DNA from 3 places in the Micromonospora sp. ATA51 genome. Region 2 is predicted to be linked to each of the others. Evidence: riboswitches for the same ligand, from Rfam matches in the RefSeq annotation. Region 2 holds a riboswitch; each other region holds the start of a gene.
What was found. A riboswitch is a leader RNA that binds a small molecule or an ion and turns the genes downstream of it on or off. The one in region 2 is predicted to bind cyclic di-AMP.
Positions count from the first base shown of each region.

Region 1: linked by a shared signal. The riboswitch ahead of JNW87_RS25675 (hypothetical protein) and the one ahead of JNW87_RS00940 (NlpC/P60 family protein) in region 2 are both predicted to bind cyclic di-AMP.
Region 3: linked by a shared signal. The riboswitch ahead of JNW87_RS10055 (NlpC/P60 family protein) and the one ahead of JNW87_RS00940 (NlpC/P60 family protein) in region 2 are both predicted to bind cyclic di-AMP.

Region 1 is NZ_JAEVHJ010000203.1:1,615-7,890, reverse strand. It holds gene JNW87_RS25710 (hypothetical protein) at 1-79, opposite strand, end outside; gene JNW87_RS25705 (heavy-metal-associated domain-containing protein) at 115-324, opposite strand; gene JNW87_RS25700 (metal-sensitive transcriptional regulator) at 440-739, shown strand; gene JNW87_RS25695 (SHOCT domain-containing protein) at 649-858, shown strand; gene JNW87_RS25690 (DUF305 domain-containing protein) at 950-1,390, opposite strand; gene JNW87_RS40830 (hypothetical protein) at 1,402-1,587, opposite strand; gene JNW87_RS25685 (hypothetical protein) at 1,690-2,139, opposite strand; gene JNW87_RS25680 (YibE/F family protein) at 2,352-3,683, shown strand; cyclic di-AMP (ydaO/yuaA leader) riboswitch at 3,838-3,968, shown strand; gene JNW87_RS25675 (hypothetical protein) at 3,973-4,995, shown strand; gene JNW87_RS25670 (carbonic anhydrase) at 5,079-5,744, opposite strand; gene JNW87_RS25665 (MarR family winged helix-turn-helix transcriptional regulator) at 5,974-6,276, shown strand, end outside.
Region 2 is NZ_JAEVHJ010000002.1:59,613-65,888, reverse strand. It holds gene JNW87_RS00945 (HAMP domain-containing sensor histidine kinase) at 1-965, shown strand, start outside; gene JNW87_RS00940 (NlpC/P60 family protein) at 1,157-2,293, opposite strand; cyclic di-AMP (ydaO/yuaA leader) riboswitch at 2,295-2,445, opposite strand; gene JNW87_RS00935 (SDR family oxidoreductase) at 2,749-3,513, opposite strand; gene JNW87_RS00930 (helix-turn-helix transcriptional regulator) at 3,613-4,467, shown strand; gene JNW87_RS00925 (hypothetical protein) at 4,655-5,245, opposite strand; gene JNW87_RS00920 (hypothetical protein) at 5,478-5,639, shown strand; gene JNW87_RS00915 (AAA domain-containing protein) at 5,877-6,276, shown strand, end outside.
Region 3 is NZ_JAEVHJ010000042.1:19,080-25,355, reverse strand. It holds gene JNW87_RS10065 (C40 family peptidase) at 32-1,048, shown strand; gene JNW87_RS10060 (N-acetylmuramoyl-L-alanine amidase) at 1,112-2,986, opposite strand; cyclic di-AMP (ydaO/yuaA leader) riboswitch at 3,379-3,514, shown strand; gene JNW87_RS10055 (NlpC/P60 family protein) at 3,576-4,562, shown strand; gene dcd (dCTP deaminase) at 4,606-5,184, opposite strand; gene JNW87_RS10045 (pyridoxamine 5'-phosphate oxidase family protein) at 5,284-5,844, shown strand; partial or broken gene JNW87_RS10040 (zinc metalloprotease) at 5,922-6,276, opposite strand, start outside.

The DNA.
Region 1 (6,276 bases), on a different contig from region 2:
GCTGGCCGACCCCGTACGTCGCGCCGAACACCGCCGCGAGGCCGAGGGCGAAGCCGCTCAGTTTCGTCGCCGTGTTCATCGTGATACCTCGGTTCCTTCGGGTCCGCGGACCCGTCACGCCCCGACGAGGTCGTAGCCGGCCTCGTCCACGGCGGCGCGGACGGTGTCCGGGTCCAACGGGCTCTCGCTGGTGACGGTGACCTGGCCGGAGGCCAGGTCGACCTGGACGTCGCTGACGCCCGGGATCGCGCCGACCTCGGCGCTGACCGAGCTGACGCAGTGCCCGCAGGTCATGCCCTGGACCTGGTAGGTGGTGGTGACCATCGCAACTCCCCTTCCGCCGTTCCCATGCTATCTCACGTTACCGGTACCCCCTTGGGGTATCCGGACCTGATCAGGACCGTACCATACCCCCGAGGGGTACGCTATCCTGGACGTCATGACCGCACCGACGACCCCGACCCGGGGCTACACCGCCAGCAAGGACCAACTGCTCGCGCGGCTCCGCCGCATCGAGGGCCAGGTCCGCGGCATCGAGAAGATGGTCGACGACGACCGGTACTGCATCGACGTGCTCACCCAGATCTCCGCCATCCAGGCCGCCCTCGACAAGGTGGCGCTCGGCCTGCTCGACGGACACGCCCGACACTGCATGCACGAGGGCGCCGCCGAGGGACGGGCCGACGAGATGGCCGGCGAGATGATGGCCGCCGTCGGCCGGCTGATGAAGCGCGGCTGATCGGCGGTCAACTGGGCGGGACCGCGCCCTCCCCGGCCCGGCGCATCCTCGACGAGCGGTACGCCCGCGGCGAGATCGACGAGGAGGAGTACCGCCGTCGTCGCGCCGGCCTGACGTGAACCGCCCGGCCCACCCCTGACGAGCGCGCTCCGGCCGGCCACGCCGGGCGCCCGGGCCGCAGGGGCGGACCGGACACCCGGCAGGTGGGACTCAGAGCCGGTCGAGGATCTTGTTCATGAGGTCGATCTCGCCCCGCTGGGCGGTGACGATCCGCTCAGCGAGCGCCCGGGCGTCCGGCTTGGCGCCGCTCGCGATCTCCTCCTGCGCCATGGTGATGGCGCCCTCGTGGTGGGCGATCATCATGGTCAGGAACTGCCGGTCGAAGTCGACCCCGGACGCCGCCTCGAGCTTCGCCAGGTCGGCGTCGGACATCATGCCGGGCATGCCGTGAGTCATCCCCGGCGTGCCGTGACCCGCGCTCGCCGACGGCGCCGGCGCGCCCCAGGCAGTGAGCCAGCCGTTCATGGTGGCGATCTCCGGCGCCTGGGCAGCCTTGATCTGCCCCGCCAGCTTCTTCACCTCCGGGTCGGCGGCCCGGCTGTCGGCCAGCTCGGCCATCTCCACGGCCTGCTGGTGATGCGGGATCATCATCCGGGCGAACATCACGTCGGCCTCGGCGAACGATGCCGAGCGCCCACGGTGGGCGTGCCGGCGCCGCCCATGCCCGGCATGTTGTGGCCGGAGCCGGACGTCGAGTGGTCGGCGTCGCCGCAGGCCGCCAGGGCGAGCGCGGCGAGAGCGGTCGCGCCGGCCAGGGCGGCACGACGCGCGATGGTACGAGTGAACACAGGAAAGACCTTTCGGTGTCGGAACGTACGCAGCGGACACGGGACGCGGGTCACCGGACGGCCACCCGCGTCGGGCGTCCTATCTGCGCAGCACCGACGCCGTCACCAGACGCAGTGCGAAGGGCCGGGGCGGCGGGGCCCGCGGTCCGCAGGCGGGTCGCGGCGATCCGCGGGCGGCCGTCCGACGGGCCGCGAACCGGCCCGCAGCAGCACGGCGACCAGCAGCGCCACGGCGAACGCGCCGAGCACCGCCAGGCAGACGCTCCACCCCGACCGGTCGTCCTTGGGACCGGTCAGCGGGAGCGCGCGGGCGTGGCAGCCGTCACCCGGGCAGTCGGCCACCGCCGCGGCGACGGTCGCGACCGCCTCGGCGAGGACCGCCGAAAGATCGAGGTGGTGCCCGGCGCGCTGCGTCTCGTGACCCGCCCGGTGCCCACCGGAGGCGTGCGCGCCGTGGCCGAGGGTGTGCATGGCGGCGAGCCCGACCAGCGTGCTGAGCAGCAGCAGGAGCCGGACCCACCGTCCGGGCGTCACCACCGCCTCCGTACGCACGGAGACCACGCTAACCTGCCGGGTCGTACCGGTCGGGAGGAATGGCCCGCTCCGCGCCGCGGAGCGCCGCCCGGCGGGACCGCCGGTCGGCCTGACTAGCATTCCCTGCGACGGCCCCGGCGACCGCCGCACCGGCGGACGCCTGTCCCGGCCCGGTGAACCGACCGGCCCGGTGACACGTACCTCGCCTGAGAACCGTTGGGAGACTCACCATGGGCGCCGACCACACCGGTCCAGCTCCGGCCGCCCCGCCGGGCGTACGACGGATCCTCGTCGCCACGGTGGTCCCGCTGTTCGTCCTCAGCGTGCTCGCCGCCCTGGTGCTCTGGCCCCGGGACACCCCGGCCCCGGAGCGCGCGGCCGACGTGCCGCGCTACCACGGCACGGTGACCCGGGTGGTCACCGAGCCGTGCCCGCCGGCGGCGGAGGTGCCGGAGGGCACCCCGGGTGGCTCCGCCGGGCCCTGCGGCACCGTCCGCGTGGCGGTCGAGCAGGGCCCGGACGCCGGCCGCCAGGTGGAGACCCCGATTCCCGTCGGCCCCGGCGCGCCCACCGTCGAGGTCGGCGACCGGATCGTCCTGGTGGAACTGGTGGACCCGGCCGACCCCGCGACGAAGAGCTACAACATCGCCGAGCACCAGCGGGGCAAGCCGCTGGTGTGGCTGGCGGCACTGTTCGCCGTCGCCATCGTCGCGTTCGGCCGCTGGCGGGGGCTGGCCGCGCTCGGCGGCCTGGTCGCGAGCTTCGCCATCCTGCTCGGCTTCGTGCTGCCGGGGATCGGCGCCGGCCAGCCACCGCTGCTGGTGGCGATCGTCGGCTCGGCGCTTATCATGTTCGTGGTGCTGTACCTGACCCACGGGATCACCGCGCAGACCTCGGTGGCGGTTCTCGGCACCCTCGGCAGCCTGGTGCTGACCGGTGTCCTCGGCACGCTCGCCACCGCCGCCACCCACCTGACCGGATTCGGCAGCGAGGACGCCACCACGCTGTCGATGTTCCAGCGGGACGTCGACCTGCACGGGCTGCTGCTGGCCGGCATCGTCATCGGCTCGCTGGGCGTGCTGGACGACGTGACGGTCACCCAGGCGGCCACCGTCACCGAGCTGGCGCACGCCAATCCGGGGCTGTCCCGGTTGCAGCTCTACCGCGCGGCCACCCGCGTCGGCCGCGCCCACATCGCCTCCACGGTCAACACCATCGTGCTGGCGTACGCGGGCGCCTCGCTGCCGCTCCTGCTCCTGCTCGTCGCCGACTCGCGGCCGGTGAGCGAGATCCTCACCAGCGAGTTCATGGCGCAGGAGATCGTTCGCAGCGCGGTGGCCACGATCGGCCTGATCGCCGCCGTACCCCTCACCACCGGCCTGGCGGCCGTGGTGACCACCGCCGGTCGGGGCGGCGCGGGGCAGCCCGCCGCGCCGGCGTCCCGTCCCCCCGCGGAGCCGGACGCCGCGCTGGCGGCGCTCAGCGCACCACGCAGCGGCGCGACCGGGGACGCCCACGGCGGCCGGACCGGACCGGGGAGGAGCACGGACACCGCATGGTGAAACTGCGCAGCGTGACCGCCCGCGCCAAACGCGATGCTGGTCACGGAGCTGGCCGTCGAATTACCGCTTTTAGTCGGCTTCCGGACGTAGATCCTCGGGAGGACTCTCGGGTAACCTCGCTGCCGGTCACCGCCGAAGGCGCGCAGCGGCGCCTGCGGTACCGCCGCCCAATCGCCGTACGGCGAACCGGGGAACCAGGTACATGGGGTGAATCCGCGCCAGCGGTAGGGGCCACTTCCGCCCCGAACCCGTCAGCTAACCCGGTCGGCGGTCGACGGAAGGGAACACTGTGACGGCACCCCTGCGCCGCTGGCTGACCCCCGTGGTGGCCGTGCTCACCGCGTTCACCATCGTCGCCGGCCCCGCGCCGGCGATCGCGGCGCCGACGACGCCCCCCACCCCCTCGGGGCACGAGGAGGACGCCGAGCCGAAGCTCATCACCGACGCCATCGAGGCCGCCAACCGCAACTACGTGCAGGCGAAGACCAAGCTGGCGAAGTCGAGGCAGCGCCAGCTCCAGCTCGCCTTGGAGGTACGCGCGGCGCAGCACCAGCTGGACGCCCTGCGCCCGCAGGTGTCCCAGATCGCGGCACAGTCGTACCGGACCGGCCGGATCGGCGCGGTGGCCATGCTGCTGGAGAGCAACGCCCCGGACTCGTTCGTCCGGCGGGCCGCCGCCCTGGACGAGCTGAACATGGTCAACGCGCAGAAGCTGGCCGAGGTCAACGCGGCGAAGAACCGCGCCGAACAGGCCAAGCTGGCGCTCGACGCCGAGGTGCGCGCCCAGCAGACGCTGACGAACGCGATGGCCCGGGAGAAAGTCGAGACGGAGAAGGCGCTCGCCCTGGTCGGCGGGAAGGGCTTCACCGGCGGCCTGGTCTCGGCCACCTCGCCGGTCGCCCGGATCGGCCCCGGCCGCACCGCCGACGGGGACTGGAAGCCGGAGTCGTGCAGCGAGAACGACCCCACCACCTCCGGCTGCATCACGCCGCGCACGCTGCACGCGTACAAGGAGGTGAGGCGGGCCGGCTTCAACCGCTTCGCCGGCTGCTACCGGTCCGGCGGGCCGTGGGAGCACCCGAAGGGCCGGGCCTGCGACTGGTCGCTGCAGAACAGCGGGTTCGCCCCCTGGCACAACAACGACACCCGGATGTACGGCAACAACGTCGCCGCATTCCTGATCCGCAACGCGGACCGGCTCGGCATCTACTACGTGATCTGGAACCGGCAGATCTGGTTCCCGGCGACCGGTTGGAAGTCCTACAGCGGGCCGTCCAACCACACCGACCACGTGCACATGTCGCTGCTCTGACCGACGACGTACCACGGCCGAGGGGCCGTCCCGCCGAACCGCGCGGGACGGCCCCTCGGTCGTCGTGTGCCGGTGGCGCGGCGTCAGCCGACGGCGGTGGGCGTGGGGTGCTCGACCTGGGCGGGCGGCCTGGTCGGCGCACCCGCCGGAACGGTGGCCACCGTCCGCACCTCGCCCGCGCCGAGCTGGTACGACATGCCGACCACCGCGCACCGCCCGGCGGCCACCGCACCGGCCAGGACGGGGGAGCTGGCCAGCAGCGCCTCGACGGTCTGCGCGATGTGGATGTCGACGATGCCGTCGATGTCCTCGACGCCCTCCGCCGCCGCCCGGCGCAGGCTGGGCACCACGGCATCGACCACCGCGCCGAGGTGCCCGGCGGGGGTCCTGCCGGTGGTGACCGCCTCCTTGGCGGCCTGCACCGCGCCGCAGGAGTCGTGCCCGAGCACCAGCACCAGCGGGGTGCCGAGCACCGTCAGGGCGTACTCGACGCTGCCGAGCACCTCGGGACCCGTCGTGTGGCCGGCGGTCCGGACCACGAAGAGGTCGCCCAGGCCGCGGTCGAAGATGATCTCGGCGGCGAGGCGGGAGTCGGAGCAGCCGACGATCACCGCGAAGGGGTGCTGGCCGTCGGCGACCGCCGCCCGGTGGCCGGCATCCTGGTTGGGGTGGCGCGGAACGCCCGTGACGAACCGCCGGTTCCCGGCGTGCAACTCGGCGAGTGCCTGCTCCGGAGTGGTCGGGGTCAATTCCCTCACCTCGTCCTCGCGCGAAACGACCTGGTCAGCCGGGCCGGCGGCGCAGGCGGCCTCGGCCCCAACCGTCACACGCAGCCGAAGGCACGTCAAGATTTACGTGATACGGATTTCATACGTTGACTGGGACTTGACCGCGGGACGAGTGCGGCCACCACGGCCGGGACCGCCCCGCCTCGCCGGGGCGAGGGCAGGGCCGGAAACGCGAACGAAGGGCCATACGATGACGCACATGGCGACGACAGCAGGCCAGAACGGGAGCAGCCGGAACTGGACATTCCTCACCAACCACGGGCACGTGCTGCTGGCCATCGCGCGAAACCCCACCGCCCGGCTGCGCGACGTCGCCGACGAGGTGGGGGTGACCGAACGGGCCGCCCAGGCCATCGTCGCCGACCTGGAGGCGGGCGGCTACCTGCGCCGCACCCGGGTGGGCCGGCGCAACGAGTACACGATCAACCCGAGCGGCCACTTCCGCCACCCCGCCGAGGCCGACCAGCAGGTCGGCGCCCTGCTCGCCCTCTTC
Region 2 (6,276 bases):
ACGTACCCGACACCTCCCAGGGCCTTCTCGGGATCTCGCCCAACCGCTACCTCCTTGTGCACACCTTCGCCCCCGCCGCGGCCGTAGCGATGGTCTTCCTGCTCATGTTCGGGCTCGTCGGGGGATGGACCCTCGCCGGCCGGATGCTCGCACCACTCACACAGATCACGGATGCGGCACGGATGGCCGGGAGGGGGTCGCTGTCCCACCGGATCCGTATGAAGGGCCGCCAGGACGAATTCCGTGAACTCTCCGACGCGTTCGACTCGATGCTCGAACAACTCGAGTCCCACGTCGCCGAGAAGCAGAGGTTCGCCGCGAACGCCTCCCACGAACTGCGCACCCCGCTGGCGATCTCGCGGACGCTCCTGGACGTCGCCCGCCAGGACCCCACGCGAGTCCGGGGCGAACTCATCGAACGCCTGCACGTCGTCAACAAGCGGGCGATCGACCTCACCGAGGCCCTCCTGCTGCTCAGCCGCGGCGACCGCGGAAACTTCACCCGCGAGAGCGTCGACCTCTCCCTCATCGCCGAAGAAGCCGCCGAAACGCTGCTTCCCCTCGCCGAACAGCGCCGGATCACGCTGGACGTCACCGGCGGGGCGGCCCAGACCAGCGGCTCCGCCGAGCTCCTGTTGCGGATGGTGACCAACCTCGTCCAGAACGCCGTCGTCCACAACCTCCCCGCTGACGGCACCGTGACGGTCCACACCGAGGCGCACGGCGACACGAGCGTGCTGCAGGTCGAGAACACGGGTCGTCGGCTCCCACCAGAACTGATACCGACCCTCACCGAACCCTTCCAGCGCGGAACGGAACGCGTACACACCGACGAACACGCCGGCGTCGGCCTCGGCCTGGCCATCGTGCACAGCATCGTCCGCGCCCACGACGGGACCCTCGACCTCGTCCCCAGCCCCGTCGGCGGTCTCCTCGTCACGGTCCGGCTGCCCGGCACGCCGTAGGCATCGTCCCCGAGCGGGGCCCCGTTCAGCCTGGCGCCGTTCTTGGCGATCAGGCCGGGCGCCAGCACCGACCTCCAGAGTGACGCCCCGGAGCCGGAGCACCGCCAGCGGGCTCGTTGCCCACATCCGCGGCGGCATGATCTTGAGAAAGCGTCATCGAGGTTGAGAACCTACAGCTCGGGACCGGACGGTCAGCCGGGGCGGCGAGCACCGCTGTACGGCATATCCGCCAGCTGGGCCATTCGGACCACGTCCCCGGTATGCGGGGCGTGGACGATCAGTCCGTTGCCGACGTAGATGCCCACGTGATGGTGATCGGAGTAGAAGAAGACGAGGTCACCCGTGCGAAGGTTTGCTCTGCTCACCGCCACACCTGCGGTCCATTGAGAACCTGTGTAATGGGTCAGCTGCACCCCGGCGGAGGCCCACGCGTACTGGGTCAGGCCGGAGCAGTCGAACGAGTCGGGACCGTCGGCCGCCCACACGTACGGCTCGCCGATCTGATTGCACGCGGTTTTCGCCGCGACGCCGCCGCTTCCCGTGATGGGGACGGCGGGACACTTCCCACCGATGAACAGCGAACTGGTCGACGTGATGGGTGAGCTGCTGCTCGCGGTGGCGGCTGTCTGCGCGGCGGCTGCGGCTCTGGCCGCCGCGGCGTCCGCGGCCGCCTTGGCCGTTGCGGTCGCCTCCGCGGCGGCGACCTGTCTGTGTAGCGCATCCAGCCGCTTGATCTCGGCGTCGATGGCCTTCTTGCGAGCCGCCAGCTGGGCCTGCTGGCGCTGCTGTATCGCGATCAGCGCGTCAACCTTCTCCTTGTCGGCGTCGTAGCTCGCCTGCTGGGCCGACAGCCGGGTGATCTGTCGCTGCTCCGAATTTGCCACCTGATTCACGAGCGCGAGCTGATCCCCCAACGCGATCGGCGGCGAGCCGCGGGACAGCAGGGCGTTGAATGTGGAAAGCGATTTTTCCTGCTTGTAGTACCCCGTCACAATCTCCTGGACCCGGGTCCTGCTGATCTCCACCGACTTGCCGAGCGGCTCGATCCTCCGGCTCAGTTCGGCCGACCTCCGCTGGTCCACGGCCAGTTCCGACCGGACCTTGTTGTACTGCTCGATGACGGGTTCGAGCTTTTGCCACGCCGCATCGATCTGCTGCTGCACATCGGCGGCCGACGGTGCGGCGTGGGCGGGGGCCGCTGGCCCGACGGCCACCATGGCCGCCGCCGCGACGGCGAGGATTCTGGTGAACAGACGCGATCCGGCGGGCCGGGTGCGCACGGGTGGCAACGGCTTCGGCTCCTTCCACTCGAGGCCGACGCACCCCACGTGCACCGACCTCGACCGCCTGCCGGGTTAGCTGACGGGTTCGGGCGTGGAAGGCGCCCTACCGCTGATGCGGATTCACCCCGAAACCTGCGGTGGTTCCCCGGCTCGCCTGGCGACGCCAGTGACGTCCAGCGACTCGGCGGTGGCCGTCCCGGGGCACTCCAGGTGGAGACCGACATCCGGAACGGACGCTGACCAACATTAGTGAGGACGGCCCGGAGAAATCAACGAGCCGGTGACGCCAATTCCCTGCGCTGTCAAGCGGGCACATTGGGTGCCGGAATTGTGCGTACGTAAGACTCCGCTAATCGGATTCTTAATCTTTCCTAATCTTGGCCTTCAACCTGCGCGCTATTTTTCTTCGGCAACCCTCAGGTGACGCTTGACCGTTTCCCGACGTCATGGCGGCTCCATGGTCCCGTAAGCGAGCCACCCGCCGCCGGGGCCGGCCGAGACTACTTCCCGTGGGGGTCGGACGCGTTGAGCGTCGCGACGACCTGGTCGTAGTCGCCGCGCGCCTCGCCGTAGCGGAGGAACTTCACCCGCTCGACCTGGATCTCCTTCGCGTCGGGCTGCGACTCGAGCAGCGCGACGACCTCCGCCACGAACTCGTCCAGCGGCACCCCGTACTCGCTGGTCTCCTGCCCGGGCAGCAGCGCGGTGCGGACGGCCGGCGGTTCGAGCTCCACGATCTTCACGGTCGTGTCCGCGAGCTGCAGCCGGATCGACTCGCTGAGCATGTGGATCGCGGCCTTCGACGCGTTGTAGCTCGGGGTGACCTTGAGCGGCGCGAACGCGAGGCCCGAGGAGACGGTGACGATGGTGGCGTCCGGCTGCGCCTGCAGGTGCTCGATGAACGCGGCGATGAGGCGGATCGGGCCGAGCACGTTGGTCGTCAGCACCGCCTCGGCCGAGGCGAGGAACGATTCCGGCTTGTGCCAGTCCTCGATGCGCATGATGCCGGCCATCGTGACGAGGACATTCAGGTCCGGGTGCTTCGCCAGCACCTCCTTCGCGGCGGCGTCGATGCTCGCGGCGCTCGTCGTGTCGATCGCCACGGTGTCGATGTCGGGTTGCTCCGCGGCGATCTGCTCGAGCAGGTCGGTGCGCCGACCGCCGACGATGACCGTGTTGCCCTTGGCCCGCAGCTCGAGCGCCAGGGCGAGACCGATCCCGCTCGTGGAGCCGGGGATGAAGATGGTGTTTCCGGAGATGTTCATGCACCGAGCTTCGCCGTCGTCCCGGGTTCGGGGCAGAGACCGGTCATCGGGGGATCCGCAATCCCTGGTTCGCGCCCGCCGCAGCCGGATACTGGGATCATGGATCGTGCAGCACTGGCCGATTTCCTGCGCCGCCGCCGCGAGGCGCTGCAGCCCGGGGACGTCGGGCTGGCTGCGGGCGCGCGCCGGCGTGCACCGGGCCTGCGCCGTGAGGAGGTCGCTGCCCTCGCCGCGATGTCGACCGACTACTACACCCGGCTCGAACAGCAGCGCGGCCCGCAGCCGAGCGCGCAGATGCTCGCGTCGCTCGCCCGGGCGCTGCGGCTGACGAAGGACGAACGCGACTACCTGTTCCGGGTGGCGGGGCACAACGCCCCGGCAGTCGTGTCCGCGGCGACGCACGTCGCCCCGGCGCTGCTGCGCGTGCTGGACCGGCTCGACGACACCCCGGCGCTCATCCTGTCCAACCTCGGCGAGACGCTCGTGCAGAACCGGATGGCCGCAGCCCTGCTCGGCGACAAGTCGGGCTACACGGGCCTCGCCCGCAGCGAGATCTACCGGTGGTTCACGGCTCCCGCGGAGCGGCTGCGCTACCCCGAGGAGGACCGCGACCGGCAGAGCCGCGCCCAGGTCGCCAACCTGCGTGCCGCGTACGGATCGATGGGCCCGCAGTCGCGGGCCGGTGAGCTGGTGCGGGCGCTGCAGAAGGCGAGCCCGGAGTTCGCCGAGCTGTGGGAACGGCACGAGGTCGCCAAGCGCTTCGCGGACCACAAGACGCTCATCCATCCCCAGCTCGGTGCGATCGAACTCGACTGCCAGGCGCTGTTCACCGAGGACCAGTCCCAGGCACTGCTCGTGCTCACCGCGTCCCCGCGCAGCGAGGGCTGCGAGAAGCTGCAGCTGCTCGCCGTGCTGGGGCACGAGCGCTTCCCCGCCGACGCGACGCCCGGTTAGCCCTGCGGGAGAAATCCGCTACACCTGCAGACGAGGGCCGTCGGTGACGCGCTCGTCTACGTGGATGGCCCGTACCGCGGCGGGAACTGACCGCAGTAGCGGCCACGCTCCGCGGCTTTCCTGTCGGCCACCCACGTGAGGCGGATCAGCCGCCGTAGAGCCAGCGGGCAAGGTCCGGGTACGGGGCCTACCCAGTCAATTCGTCACCGAGTTCAGGCTTGAGGGCTTCGCCACGCCTCCGCAACCGGTACGCCGCGATCGCATTGCCGACGCCGAGCAATGCCAGGATGCCGACCGCCAGCCAGAACCCGACGGCCGGTACGGCGGACATGGCCTCGTCGTAAGGCGGCGGATCAAAGCGACGCAGTACGCCCCGTAGGCCGAGCGCAAGCGCCCCCGCCGCGACGAATGCCGCTACCGCCGATACCACCAGGCGGGACTTGACACCGGCCAGGATCCTGGCAAGCACGCCAGCCAGGACACCCAGCGCGGCGACCATGAAGAGCGGTTGCCCCGGCAGGTAGATGGGCTCCTCGGGACCGATCTGCGGCGCCTCGTTCGGCACCTCCTGCATGACGTACTGACCACGGTCGCCATCCCAGAGCAGGGTCTCCAGGTGGACCTGAGCCCCGCCACCGACGGTCAAGCCCCAACCAGTCCAGGTCACCGCCACACGCCATTCCCCGGCCTCACCCTTCAGCGCCGCGAACGGTAGGGCGAACAGGAGAGCGACCGCGGCGAACGCCGGCGGACTCAAGTTCGTGCGGACCCAGTGCATGGCCGCCTCCTCGACAGATCGACAACGGCAGGATGGGGCGCGGACATCTCCCCCCGATCGCGCTCGGATCTCGGTTCGCATATGCCTCCATTGACCTGACCACGGCATCGTTCCGGGAGTGGAGCCGAGGGGACTCGAACCCCTGACCCCACAACGCCAGGAGCCGGCCAGGCTTGGGGGTCAGCCTGGTTCTGCGCTGCTCGGCGGTCCGCTGAGGTCCGGGCTCGTCCTGGTGGTGGTTGCCACCGCCACCGGGAGCCCGCCGAAAACCGCCGCCGCCCTCATGCAGGCCTGGTGCGCGCGCCATCCCGCCACCGCCTCGGCCCAGTTGCGGGCCCTGGCCAAGCGCACCGACGACCGCGAACATCGCAGACTCGCCCTGGTGTATGCCTGAATCGGCAGTGGAGGACCGGCAGGCGAATTCGCCCGAAACTGCTTCTTGAGGTAATCGCGGCTAGCGCGTGACTCGAATGGCCGGGCTGGAGGTAGAGCGACCGGGAGCACTCCCAGGTGCGCTGACCATCGACGAGGTTGTCGAAGTTCAGGCAGGGCGCGTCCGGTCCCGACCCGGCGGTATCGCAGGAGGCGCGTGCGCGGCCGGTAGGGTGCCGGGTCGGGAGGTGACGGGTCCATGCTCGCTGGGTTGGCCGTGCCGCCGGGGGTGGAGGCCGACCGCGTGATCAGCGCGGTGCTGGCCGACCTGCGCTGCGGCACGCATCGGGGCGTGGTGGTCGACTCCCCACCAGGGGCCGGCAAGTCGACCCTCGTGGTCCGCGCCGCCGTCGAGCTGGCCGTCGCCGGCGAGCCCCTGATCATCATCGCGCAGACCAACGAGCAGGTCGACGACCTCATCGACCGCCTCGCCCGCAAGGCCCCCGAGCTGCGCATCGGCCGGCTCTCCGCCGCCGACTACCGGCCCTCCGCCCGGGTCAGAGACCACGAGACGGTCAAGGTCGCCGCCAAGGTCATCGACCTCGGCGGTCCGGCCGTCATCCTCGGTACGGCCGCCAAGTGGGCCACCGTCACCGAGG
Region 3 (6,276 bases), on a different contig from region 2:
GGCGCCCGGCGGTCGGTTGCAAAAGGAGTCGGTGCCGGTGGCAACCATGCCCCCTCATCGTCACGCCCGGAGTCAGCCGCCCGTCCGACCGGTCGGCGCCCGCCGGGTCGTACACCGTCTGCTCACCCTGGTCGCGGCCGTCGCCGTCGGTGCCGGACTCGTCGCCGCGCCGGCGCACGCCGCGCCGTCGGTGGACGAGATCGAGGCGCAGATCGACAAGCAGTGGGAGCAGCTGGAGCCCACCATCGAGGGCTACAACAAGATCCGCGCCCAGCTGAAGGTCAACCAGAAGAAGTCGGCGAACCTGCAGAAGAAGATGGCGCCGCTGGAGCTGGAGTCCACGCTCGCCATGAACCGGGTCGGCGAACTGGCCTCCCGCTACTACATGCAGGGCCCCTCCCAGGAGGTCGGCGCCCTGCTGGTCGACGCCAAGCCGGGGACGCTCGCCGAGCAGCTCACCATCCTCGACCGGCTCGCCACGCAGGAGCGCAAGCAGATCGCCGGCGTGCTCGCCATCCGCGACAAGTACAAGGCGCAGAAGGCGAAGCTGGACGCGCTGATCGCCACCCAGATCAAGCAGCGCGACGAGCTGGCGGCGAAGAAGAAGCAGATCGACGCCGAGATCAAGCGCCTCACCGCCGCGCTGCCGAAGACCACGGTGAAGGTCACCGGCTGCCCGACCATCAACGGTGTGGTCAGCAGCGCCGCGCAGACCGCCATCCGGGTCGCCTGCCAGCAGGTCGGTGACCCGTACGTCTGGGGCGCCACCGGCCCGAACTCGTTCGACTGCTCCGGCCTGACCCAGTACGCCTACAAGGCGGCGGGCATCTCCCTGACCCACTTCACCGGCGCCCAGTGGAGCGAGGGCCGGGCGGTCTCCCGCTCCGACGCCCGCCCCGGTGACCTGGTGTTCTTCTACAGCGACCTGCACCACGTCGGCCTGTACCTCGGCAACGGCCTGATGGTGCACGCGCCACGGACCGGCAAGCCGGTCCAGGTGAGCCAGGTCAACTACATGCCGGTGGCCGGCTACCGCCGAGTCACCTGATCCGATCCGACGACAAGGCCCCCGGTCGAGCTGACCGGGGGCCTTCGTCGTCGGATGCGGTGGCTACTGCGGCGCGCCCACCGCGGCCGGCAGGATCAGCACGTCGTCCAGGTTCGCGAACATCACCCGGTGGCCGAACTGGATCTGCACGTACTGGTTCTCGCCCCGGACCACCGTCCGGTCGCCGGGGGCGGAGCCGTCGAACGAGACCGCCCGGTAGTACTCGCCCGGGAGGACGCCGCCGAGCGCGTACCGCTGGCCCGCCGCGAAGGTGTACTGCAGCGGCGAGATGCCCTGGTACGGGATGGTGGCCGGGTAGGCGGCCCGCTCGGGGTAGGCCCGCCCGTACACCGGGATCGTGGTCTTGCCCGGCTTGGGCGTCACCACGAAGCCCTGCGCCCACTTCGCGGTGGGCGCGGCGGACGGGTTGAAGAACCAGGCCTTCTGGCCGAGGTACCAGATCGCGGTCCAGTCACCCTGGACGTCCGCGAGGGCGTACGTCTGGCCGGCCGAGGCTCGGGCGCCGTGGTCGGAGATGTACATGGTGTCCGGGGTGCCGTTCGGCCGCAGGCCACGGTCGTTGACCAGCGGGGCGAGCTCGCTCGGCCCGGTGCGCAGCACGACCGAGGAGGAGCCGCGCAGCGGGCACGGCGCGGCGGGCGGCGTCGGCTTCGGCACGCCCGGCGGCTGCTGGTTGCAGCCGATGAACGCCGGCTGGTTGCTGGCGTAGTCCGGGTCGATGGTGACCAGGCCGGTGTGCGGGGTGCCGGTGCCCTGGAACGGCGCCTTCATCAGGTCGAAGTAGTGCGACCAGTCCCAGTACGGTCCCGGGTCCCAGTGCATGCCGGCCACGGTCCCGGCGGTGGTGCCGGGGACGTTGTCGTGGCCGAGGATGTGCTGCCGGTCCAGCGGGATCTGGAACCGCAGCGCCAGGTGCCGGACCAGCTTGGCCGAGGTCCGGTACATCGCCTCGGTGTACCAGGTGCCGTGGCCGGCGAAGCCCTCGTGCTCGATGCCGATGGACTTGGCGTTGACGTACCAGTTGCCGGCGTGCCAGCCGACGTCCTTCGCCTTGATGTGCTGGGCGACGTAGCCGTCCACCGAGCGCAGCGTGTAGTGCCAGCCCAGGTAGGTCTTGTCCTTGACCAGGTTCACGCTCGGGCCGAAGTAGCCCTCGGTGTCGTGGATGACGATGTACTCGATCTTCTGCTGCGCCGGCCGGTTGCCGAGGTCGTGGTTGCCGTAGGTCACCTCGCCGGTCTTCGGGACGACGTACTCCGCGTACGGCGCGGGGATCCACTCGCAGGCGAGGCGGACCGGGCACTCCAGGCCGTCCGGGCGCTCCGCGCGGCGCAGCCCGAGCCGGTGCAGCCCGGACTCGTCGGGGGTCACCTGGCGCGCGGTGAGGGTCACCCGCTGGCCGTCGTCGGTGGTCCGGCTGGCCCCGATGCTGATCTGGTCGTACACCTCGTCGGCGAAGGCCGCCGCCGCGTCCTCGGTGTCCGCGCCGGAGTACCGGGCCACCGCGCCGTACCAGGCCGCCGGGTCGCTGTCGGCGCCGACCGGCGCGGCCAGTTCCTTCTGGTACGACGCGAGCAGCGCCGCCCCGCCGCGGATGTTGGCGGTGGCGTCGGTGCGCAGCGTCTCCTCGGCCACGCCGGTGAGCGCGGCGGCGGCGTCGAGGGTCTGCAGGGACGCCTGCGGCAGGTCGTCGCCGGTCGCCTCGGCGGCGGCCGACGTGTCGACCACCAGCGGCCGGGCGTCGTCGCCCCGGGGGTCCTCGTTCTCGTCGACGTGTGAGCTGCCGGGGGTCGAGGCGACCTGTTCGGCGTCGGTCAGGTGCATCGGCCCGTAGCCGCCGCTGGTGCTCGGCTGGCCGGGGTGGGTGTCCCAGCGGGACTCCAGGTACGACACGCCGAGCAGGACGCTCTCCGGCACGCCGTACTCGGCCGCCGCGGCGGCGTACTGCTGCTGGCGGTCGGCGACCCGGCGGCCAGGGGCTCGGCGGCGACGGGTCCGGTGCTGAGAAGGGCGGTCGCCGCAGCCACGGCGGTGGCGAGCAGAACTCGTCTGCTCGGCGGCAAGGGTGGACGGAGCATCGAACCTCCAGGTCGGGCGGAAGTCACTGCGTGCTCACCCTCACCCCACCCATGGCGTTGGGTCAATACCTTTCCCCACAGTGATGTTGAGTGAAGGAAACCTTCACCAGCGCGGCCCATGCGAATTCGGGTACGGAGTGTCACGGCGCCCCGGGTTGCGGATTGATAACGGCGCTCTCTACTCTGGTCAATCGTCGACCGGAATGTGCATCGCCCAACCCGGGTGGTGACGGTCCGACACCGCCGAGTCGCCTCCGGGCGAGCCGGGGACCCAGTTACCTGGGGTGAATCCGCAGCACTGCGGTAGGGCGGCTCCCTTCCCGTCCGAACCCGTCAGCTAACCCGGTAGGCGGCCAGCGAAGAAGGAGTCAGGAAGCCCGGTGGCACACCATGCCCCGCGGCGACCGTCGGTCCGGTCGAACGACCGGATGACGGCTGCGCCGCGTCCACGCTGGTCCCGCTTCACCACCGCCCTCGCCGCCCTGGCCGGTACCGCCGTCATCCTGACCGGCGGCGCCACGGCGGCTCACGCCGACCCGTCGGTCGCCGAGATCGAGCGCCAGATCGACCAGGACTGGAACAAGCTCGAACCGATCATCGAGCAGCACAACGCCACCCGTCAGGACCTCGCCGCCAAGCGGAAGCAGGCCGAGGCCCTGGCCAAGCAGATCGCCCCGTTGCAGCTCCAGGTCGACCTCGCCATGGGTCAGGTCGGCGGCCTCGCCGCCGACGCCTACAAGGGCGACAACCTGTCGACGGTGAACGCGCTACTGGGCAGCCGGTCGCCGAGCGACGTGGTCACGAGCCTCGAACTGCTCGACCGCTTCGCCCACCGCCAGCAGCAGCAGGTACGCAACGTCGTCGAACTCCGCGACGAGCTGGCCGCCAAGAAGAAGCCGCTCGACGAGATGGTCGCCCAGCTGACCCGGACCGAGGCCCAGCTCGCGGCGAAGAAGAAGCAGATCAACGCCGAGATCGCCAAGCTGGACAAGCTCCGCCTCAAGATCTACGGCAGCGGTGGCGGCGGCCCGCTGCGGCCCGCGCCCTGCCCGTCCGGCTACCCGGGCGGCCCCGCCGGGGTCGCGGTCAAGTTCGCCTGCGCCCAGATCGGCAAGATCTACGTCTGGGGCGCCGCCGGCCCGGACCACTACGACTGCTCCGGCCTGACCATGGCCGCCTGGGCCAAGGCCGGCGTCTCGCTGCCGCACAACGCCCGGCAGCAGCACGACGTCACCCGCCGGATCAGCCGGAGCGAGCTACGCGCCGGTGACCTGGTCTTCTACTACAGCGACCTGCACCACGTCGGCATGTACGTCGGCGGCGGCTGGGTGGTGCACGCCTCCCAGTCCGGCAAGCCGATCACGATGAAACGCGTCGACGACGGCCAGATCAACAGCTACGGCCGACCGGGCTGATCCACCGGCAGGGGCTCTCGCGTGGCGGGGGCCTCTTCCGCGATCAGCGGGTCGGCCAGGTGCGCCAGTTCTGCCAGGACCGGCTCGGCGTCGGACCGCGCTGCCCCTGGTAGCGCGAGCCGTAGACGGCCGAGCCGTACGGGTGCTCGGCCGGCGAGGAGAGCCGGAAGATGCAGAGCTGCCCGATCTTCATCCCGGGCCAGAGGGTGATCGGCAGGTTCGCCACGTTGGAGAGCTCCAGCGTGACGTGGCCGGAGAAGCCCGGGTCGATGAAGCCGGCGGTGGAGTGGGTGAGCAGCCCGAGCCGGCCCAGTGAGCTCTTCCCTTCGAGGCGGCCGGCGAGCTGGTCGCCCAGCGAGATCACCTCCAGCGTCGAGGCGAGCACGAACTCACCCGGGTGCAGCACGAACGGCTCGCCCTCCGGCACCTCGACCATCGAGGTCAGGTCGTCCTGCTGGACCGACGGGTCGATGTGCGTGTAGAGGTGGTTGTTGAACACCCGGAAGAGCTTGTCCAGGCGTACGTCGATGCTGGACGGTTGCACCAGCGTGGGCTCGAACGGCTCCAGCGCGAGCGTGCCCGCCTTGATCTCGCTGACGAGGTCGCGGTCGGAGAGCAGCATCGGAACACCATAGCGAGCACGGCGCCGAGCGCCGTCACCGGAGCGGGTGACCTGCGTGTCGGGCTGCGCGTTCGTACGTGTGTTCGATAGAATGTCCGCATGGCTTCCTGGTCCGAATTCGCCGCCGACGAGCCGCGCCTCGCCGACGAGATCCGCCTTCTCATGCAGCAGTACGGGCCGGGCTTCGGCTATCTCGCCACGGTCCGCGCCGACGGCGGCCCCCGGGTCCACCCGGTCTCGCCGGTCATCACCGACGAGGGGCTCTTCTGCTTCGTCATCGACTCGCCGAAACGCCGTGACCTCGAACGCGACGGCCGTTACGCGCTGCATTCGTTCCCGCCCGAGGAGAGCGACGACGAGGCGTACGTGGCGGGCCGCGCCCGACCTGTCACCGACCAGGCCCGGGTGGCCCGGGTCGCCGAGATCGGCCGGGCCGCGCCACAGGTCGACTGGCGGCTGTTCGAGTTCACGATCGACGTCGCCATGCTCACCCGTCGCGGGCAGAGCGAGGCGACGAGCCGCGGCGGCGGGCAACCGGCCGTTGAGGTCTGGCTCGACCCGCGGGCGGCGCATCTGGCTGGCGACGCGGCGGGCGTACCCGATCAGCGGCCGGCCCGGCGCGGACGGCACGGCTTCGACACCCGCCGGACGGCGGCCTGACCCTGGCCGAGGCCCCGTGAATGCGGTGGTGCCGGCCCCGTCGTGAGACGGAGCCGGCACCGGCGTCTGCTGGGGTGTTACGCCGCGCGGTAGGCGTTCCACGCGGTCAGCATGCGGCTCGCCTGGCCAGGGGTGAACTGGTACATGCACGAGTCGTAGGTGTAGTCCATGAAGTTGGTGATCGGGTCCAGGCCGGCCGTGGCGCAGGTGTCCCGCCCGGTCGGGCACTGGAACGCCGGCGACGACTCCGCCGGGGTGTCGCTGACGCTGTCACCCGAGCCGGAGCACCCGCCCTGGAAGGTGTGGTAGAGGTTCAGCCAGTGGCCGACCTCGTGGGTGCCGGTGTCGCCCTGGTTGTAGTTGGTAGCGGTGCCACCCGGCAGCGACTCGCTCAGCGCGACCACGCCGTCCATGCTGTCCAGCTTGCGTTTC